DNA from 3 places in the Streptomyces sp. NBC_00887 genome. Region 3 is predicted to be linked to each of the others. Evidence: riboswitches for the same ligand, from Rfam matches in the RefSeq annotation. Region 3 holds a riboswitch; each other region holds the start of a gene.
What was found. Region 3 has a riboswitch for cobalamin ahead of OG844_RS21065 (ribonucleoside-diphosphate reductase subunit alpha). Riboswitches for the same ligand answer to the same signal wherever they lie in the genome.
Positions count from the first base shown of each region.

Region 1: linked by a shared signal. The riboswitch ahead of OG844_RS34820 (prenyltransferase/squalene oxidase repeat-containing protein) and the one ahead of OG844_RS21065 (ribonucleoside-diphosphate reductase subunit alpha) in region 3 are both predicted to bind cobalamin.
Region 2: linked by a shared signal. The riboswitch ahead of OG844_RS13210 (CbtB-domain containing protein) and the one ahead of OG844_RS21065 (ribonucleoside-diphosphate reductase subunit alpha) in region 3 are both predicted to bind cobalamin.

Region 1 covers NZ_CP108788.1:7,634,616-7,636,870, forward strand. Annotated here, with positions in the region: gene OG844_RS34820 (prenyltransferase/squalene oxidase repeat-containing protein) at 1-1,002, opposite strand, end outside; cobalamin riboswitch at 1,108-1,241, opposite strand; gene OG844_RS34825 (hypothetical protein) at 1,403-1,915, shown strand; gene OG844_RS34830 (PHB depolymerase family esterase) at 1,897-2,255, opposite strand, start outside.
Region 2 covers NZ_CP108788.1:2,893,884-2,896,138, forward strand. Annotated here, with positions in the region: gene OG844_RS13205 (CbtA family protein) at 1-736, opposite strand, end outside; gene OG844_RS13210 (CbtB-domain containing protein) at 763-978, opposite strand; adenosylcobalamin (AdoCbl) riboswitch at 1,023-1,120, opposite strand; gene OG844_RS13215 (histidine phosphatase family protein) at 1,256-1,858, shown strand; gene OG844_RS13220 (4'-phosphopantetheinyl transferase) at 1,773-2,255, opposite strand, start outside.
Region 3 covers NZ_CP108788.1:4,654,673-4,656,927, reverse strand. Annotated here, with positions in the region: gene OG844_RS21065 (ribonucleoside-diphosphate reductase subunit alpha) at 1-1,319, opposite strand, end outside; cobalamin riboswitch at 1,457-1,588, opposite strand; gene OG844_RS21060 (GNAT family N-acetyltransferase) at 1,634-2,134, opposite strand.

The DNA.
Region 1 (2,255 bases), 3.0 Mb from region 3:
GGCGAGCACCAGCTGGGCGGTGGCGGCGGGGCCGCCCTCCTTGGCCCATGCCTGAGAGTTCTTCTGCAGATAGGTGACCGCTCCGGCCGCCTTGTCCTTGTGACCGGACGCGGCCAGGGCGACGACCGCGTCGGCGGTGTTGCCGAAGTCCGGCTGCGGCGCGGAGTCCTCGGCACCCGGCATCGGGGGGAGGTCCAGATGGCCCGACTCCGCGAGCGCGCCCGAGAGGTAGTAGGCGCCGTTCTGCGCGGACTGTTCGGCCGTGAGGCCGGTGCCCTCGTGGCAGACGGGGGCCTTCACCGCGTTGGAGTTGCCGGCGGCCAGGCCCTTGCCCATCGAGCCGAGCACCGCTGCCGCCGTGGCGTCCGCGTTGGCGGTGAGCTTGCCGTCCTTGTCCGGCTGGTACGCGAACGCGCCGCCGCCCTCGCCGCCGCACGGCAGGGCGAACGTCTGCAGCGCCGTGTACGGCGTCTTCCCCGATTCGGTCGTGATGTCGGCCAGCGGCACACCCGCGCGGGCCAGCGCTCCGATCACGACGGCGGTGGAGTTGGCGTCGCTCGGGCTGCCCGGGTTGTACCCCCAGCCGCCGTCCTCGTTCTGTACGGACTTGAGGAAGCCGACGCCCTTGTCCACGACCTCGCGGTGCACGGCCAGCTCGACCACGGCCTGGACCGCGGCCGCGGTCGCGTTGGTGTCCGCCACCGTCTTCGCGTCGCAGGGCTTGGAAGCATCGCGGTAGGAGGCGAAGGCGCCGTCGGCGCACTGCTGGCCCACCAGCCAGTCCACCGACTCCGTGGCGGGCGTGACCAGTTCGATCTTCTGGGCGAGGAAGGCCAGCGACTGTCGCCACACACCGTCGTACGTGGGGTCCTTCGTCCCGTACAGCCCGGCCGGCAGGTCCGCCGACGGGGAAGGACTCGGTGCGGCGACCGCTGCGGGGGCGGCTGCGGAACAGAGCACGGCGGTGATCGCGAGTGCTGCCGCGCGGCGGCGTACGGTCATGGCGGGCTGGGCCTCTCCTGCGAGGACCGGGCACAGGCACACGGATGCACCGGGCTCCGGCCCCGTATACCTCGACGGTGCCGGCCACCGGGGTTCCGGTGGCGCGAGCCGGTCACGCTCACGGACGGGGCATTCCGGCTCTCCGCCCCTGAGGCGGATGACGGCTGCGGGTCAGCGCCGGATTCGCACCGGCTTCCCCCCGTACGGGCATGATGACGACCCGCTCACTCTACCGGGGCGCTTCGGAGCCTCTGAGTGCGGACGGCTCCGCCCGCGGCGGACCTGCCGCAGGACGCCGGAGGAAAGGCCTTCCCAGCAGGTCAGAGCGCATGCGAAACTCCCGGCGGGGATCGCACGGGCACCCGCCCGTGGGGAGGAACGACCGGGGCGGGAAGCACCTGTGCGTACGAGAAGAACGGTGGCCGTGACGGCCGCGGTGAGCGCGTTCATGACCATGGCCGCAGGCTGCGGTCTCGTCGGCGGGAGCGAGGGTGCGCCGAAGGCGTCACCCTCGCCCACCGCACCGTTCACCAAGCAGACGGTGGGCGACGAGATAGCGGCCCTCGCCGACGCGGCGGGGCTCCCGCCCGGCGACACCTCCACGGCCGGCATGCCCGAGGGGGCCTGGCAGGACTGCGTGGCGCCCTGGACGGGGGACGCGCCCGCGGCGGACGCGGCCCGCGCCTTCGAGGCCACGGTCAAGGCGTTGCGCGGCCAGGACTGGGAGATCGTCTCCAGCCACGAGGAGCAGGACGTCACCTTCCGCACCCTCGCCAAGCGGGGGTGGAAGGTGTTCGCCCGGCACTACGCGATGGAGGGCTTCGGCACGGAGCAGATCGTGTCGCTCACAGCCGTCGAGGACGGCTGCGAGCTGCCCGAAGCGATCCGCGGCGACTACGAGGACCCGGCCTGACAACCGGAGTCCGCGATCACGAAGTGGCCGGCCGGTGACTCCCTGAGCGTGTGGGTGACGAACACGTTGTACAGCCCCATGTTCTGCGCGGAGCCGTTCGCGTACACGTAACCGCCCGAGGTGTACGCCCGCCCCGCCGTCACATGCGCGTAGTTCGTCGCGGTGAAGCACCGTGCGGGGGCCGAGCCTCCCGAGGTGGTCGCGGTCACCGCGGACGTGACGGCTCCGGCGGTGCCCGACGAGTCGGCCGCCGCCACGGTGTAGCGGTAGGAGACCCCGGCGGACAGCCCGGTGTCGGTGAAGGACGCCGATGCGGGCGAGCCCACCGCGGCGCCGTCGC
Region 2 (2,255 bases), 1.8 Mb from region 3:
CCGCCGACGACGCGGTACGCGCGGCCGGTACGAGAAGCCGCTCGGTCAGGTAACCGAAGACGAGACCGAAGGCGGTCCAGAGCGTCGCCTGGACGGCGAGCGTGGACAACCGGAACTCCCACAGCAGGCTGGCCGGGAAGTCCGTTCCGACCTCGTTGAACGAGGGCAGGAAGGCGTAGGCGAGCCCGATCAGCAGGACGTAGCCGGCGCCTGCGGCAGTCGTCGCGTTCCAGTTGCCCAGGCGGGGTGCGAGACGTTTGCCGAAGATCACGGCGGCTACGGCCAGCAGCACGCTGAGAGCGACCATCAGGAAGAACAGGCCGGTGCGCTGTCCGATGGTGTCGGGGTTCCCGACAGCCGGCGGGTTCGCCGGGTACTTCAGGAACGGCACGACGTACACCGTCAGCAGGGCCGCACCCGCGACGAGCGCGGCCGTGGCCCTGGGGCCGAAGCTGCCGATGCGGCCCAGGGCGTAACAGAAGACGAGTGCGGCGATGCCGCCGATGGCCACGCCGAATACGAGGACACCGGTGGCGAGACCGCCGGTGGCCTGCATCGTGCGGCTGACGAGTTCCTCGCCGCCGCCGTGGTCGTGGGCGTGTGACTCCTCCAGCGCGATGGCGGCGTCCACGCGGGACTCACCGAGGAAGTAGGCCACGGCAAGGGCGAGCGCACCGGCCACGAGGCCGGCCAGCATCCCGCGGACGAGCAGAGCTCTGACCGATACGGAGTTCATGGAACGTTCCCCTGATTCCCGGAATCTCAGTGGCAGGGGAATCCGAGGAGGTGGCGTCCGTCGTGGACCCACTCGTGCACGGACTCACCCGCGAAGACCGCGGTGGCGCCCTGCTCGGCTCCGACGAAGTACAGCAGGACCAGCATCAGGATGCCGAAGAAGACGGCCCAGGGGGCAATGGCCTTCAGGGAGATGGGGGTGATCGCGGGTGCGATCGCAGCTGGGGCAGCAGAATGTGCCATGGCAGAACCTCCTGTGGGAACACGCGTCCCTGTCGTGGTGCCTGAGACGAAGGTGCCGGGTCTGACTTTCCCGCAGAACGAGCGGGTACACAGTGGCGCGACCGTGCCGGATTCTCACCGGACTTCCGTTCACACCTCGTCTTGGTTGCCGCGACCATACCGCCTGTTGCTCGGGCGCCGCCACGGTGCAACCGTCCCGGTCGCGGCCCGCGGCGCGAGCCGTGTTCCCATGGGGCGCCTACGCATCGGGCAGTTGTTGAAGAAGGGGAGGCGGAGCATGACGGTACGGGTGATGTTGATCTCACCGGCCATGAACGCGGCGTCGAGAGAGGCACGCTTCGAGGGTGACGCACCGTTGGACGAGGCAGGTCTGCGCAGGGCCGAGGACGCCGCCGGTGACGTACCGGGAGCCGACCGGTATGCGCGCGGCCCTTCGGAGCGCTGCCTGCAGACCGCTCAGGCGCTCGGACTTGCCCCCAGTGCCGAACCCGCGCTCCGCGACTGGCACATGGGGCGCTGGAGCGGTCAACGACTGTCGGACGTCGGCGCCGCTGAACCCGACGCCGTGTCCGCCTGGCTGGCCGACCCATCGGCCGCCCCGCACGGGGGCGAGTCGCTCCTGGACCTGGCTGCCCGGGTGGGCAGTTGGCTGGAGACCCTGGCCGGGGACCGCGACGTGCGGGTCATGGCCGTGGTCGAACCCGCGGTCGTCCGCGCGGCGGTGGTCCAGGCGCTGGCTCTGCCGGTACAGGCCTTCTGGCGGCTGGACGTTCCCCCGCTCGCGCTCACCGAGCTCAGCGGGCGGTCCGGCCGGTGGAACCTGCGGTGCGGTCGCCCTCCGGAGGAACGCGGGGAGCGTGGGGCAGGGCGATCGCGGTAACCGCGAACCCGTCCTGGACCAGCCACCTTCCCTCGAACGTGCCCGGTATCCCGGGCGCCGTCCGCAACAGCTGCGCCGTGAAGGTGCCCCGGTGCCAAGCCCCTTCGCTCCGGCGGAATTCGATCTCCGCCTCGTCGAAGTCGAGCTCGATGCCTGTGAGCGGGTACCACGTCTTGAAAACACTCTCCTTGGCGCTGAAGACCAGCCGATCCCAGTGGGGGGCCGCGCCGCCCGCGACCGGGCCGATCCGCCGCCTCTCCGAGGGGAGCGAGATGACCTCCCACACGTCGGTCGGCAGAGCTTCGTCCGGTTCCGCGTCGATGCCCAGCGCGCGCACGTCGGACGCCCGGGCCAGCGCTGCGGCTCGGTAGCCCTCGCAGTGCGTCATGCTGCCCAC
Region 3 (2,255 bases):
GAGTGCACGACCCTGCCCGGTTCGGCGGTCTGGTTCGCGGTCCGGTTGGAGGCGTCCTTGAACGTCATCCAGCCCTGACCGGTCTGGGCGAGCGTCCGCATCATCCGGCCGTACAGCTCACGGGCGGGCATCGTCCTGCGGGCCAGGCCCTTGGCCTCCGCCGCACGGTAGGCGGCGTCGAACTCGTCGCCCCACAGGTCGACCAGTTCGGGGGTGTCGGCCGGGGAGAACAGCGACCACTCGGTGTCCGCGTCGACACGGCGCATGAACTCGTCGGGGATCCAGTGCGCCAGATTCAGGTTGTGCGTGCGGCGCTGGTCCTCGCCCGTGTTGTCGCGCAGCTCCAGGAACTCCTCGATGTCCGCGTGCCAGGTCTCCAGGTAGACGGCGGCGGCGCCCTTGCGGCGGCCCCCCTGGTTGACCGCGGCGACCGAGGCGTCGAGCGTCTTCAGGAAGGGCACGATGCCGTTGGAGTGCCCGTTGGTGCCACGGATCAGCGAACCCCGGGCGCGGATCCGGGAGTACGAGAGGCCGATGCCGCCGGCGTGCTTGGACAGCCGCGCCACCTGGTGGTAGCGGTCGTAGATCGAGTCGAGCTCGTCCAGCGGGGAGTCCAGCAGATAGCAGGAGGACATCTGCGGGTGCCGGGTACCTGAGTTGAACAGGGTGGGCGAGGAGGGCAGGTAGTCGAGCCGGCTCATCAGCCCGTACAGCGAGGCGACTTCGTCCAGGGCGCGCTCGGAGGAGTCCTCGGCGAGGCCGGCGGCCACCCGGAGCATGAAGTGCTGCGGTGTCTCGATGACCTGGCGGGTGAGCGGATGGCGCAGCAGGTAGCGGCTGAACAGCGTCCGCAGCCCGAAGTAGCCGAAACGGTCGTCGGCGCCGTCGGCGAGAGCCTGCCCGGTCAGCGCGTCGAGGGCGTCCGCGTGCAGCGTGACGAACTCTGCCGTACGGTCCGCGATCAGGCCCTCGCGGTGGCCGACGGCGACCGAGGCGGAGAAGGAGACAGCGCCCTGGCCGGCGGCCTCGTCCGCGATGGTTCGGGTGAGGAGCCGTGCGGCGAGCCGGGAGTAGGCGGGGTCCTCGGAGATCAGGCCCGCGGCGGCCTCGGTGGCCAGCGAGCGCAGTTCGGCCTCGTCCGACCGGGCGTTGCGGCCGCGCAGCGCGGCGGCGGCGACCCGTCCGGGGTCGGTGTCGGGCAGATCGACGGTGAGGTCGGTCAGGGTCCGCAGCAGTGCGGTACCGGGCCCGTCGGGCGTGGCGTGCGCGGACTCGGCTGAATCGACCGCTGAAACCGGATCGGCTGGCGCGATGGTCACTGGGACTACCCCTCGCTCGGCTCGGGGCCGGCGGGAGCGGGGGCAGCCGGGCAGGGCGGTACCCGGGAAGGGGGCAGCACTGCGCACGGCGTCCACCGGCCCTCCGCGAGGCCCGGACGTCGGGCGTCCGGTTCGGTCGAGCCGGACGCGCTGTCAGCAGGTCTTCGGACTTCCGGGTGCGTAGAAGCACACCGATCACACCGTTGCGGGACAGTTCCGGATTCGCACCGGATTCCCCTGCGGAGACAGCGAGCATGAGCATACATGTGGGGGCCGCCGGGCACGGCAGCCCCCACATGTTGTGTCGCGCTCGGTCAGAGCTCCAGGCGGAATGTCAGGAGCGAGATGTGCTCGACGGGCTTCCAGTCCCGTGCCGGAGTCCGTACGAAACCCAGGCGCCGGTAGATCCGATGAGCGCCGAGCATGGCCTGCTGCGTCGACAGGACGAGACCGGAGACGCCCTCCGTGGCCCGTGCCCGGTCGATACAGGCCCGTACGAGCGCCTCTCCCGCCCCGCGTCCACGGGCTTCGCGGGAGACGGCCAGCATCCGGAATTCGGCCTCGTCCACCCCGGCGATGTCCGCCCACGGGCTGCCGGGCGCCGCGTAGGTCACACCGCCGAGCAGTGTGCCCTCATCGTCCACCGCGACAAGTACCTCCGCCTCGGCGGCCCGGCGGCCGACCGCGCGCAGTTCCGTCAGATAGGGGTCGTCGGCGCCGAAGTCCAGCAGGTCGTCGGCGAGGTACGCCTCGGCGGTGATGCCGGCCAGCGCCTCGTGCTCCTGGAGGCCGACGGGCCTGATCACGATGTCCATGGGCGGGAGTCTGCCGCAGGCGGAGGCGAGGGTCGAACCCCTTGACGGCGGGCCGGACACGTGGCGGAGCGGAGGGGCGGCCCGGACTCCTTCCACGGCGAGCCGGACTCCTTGGCGGCGG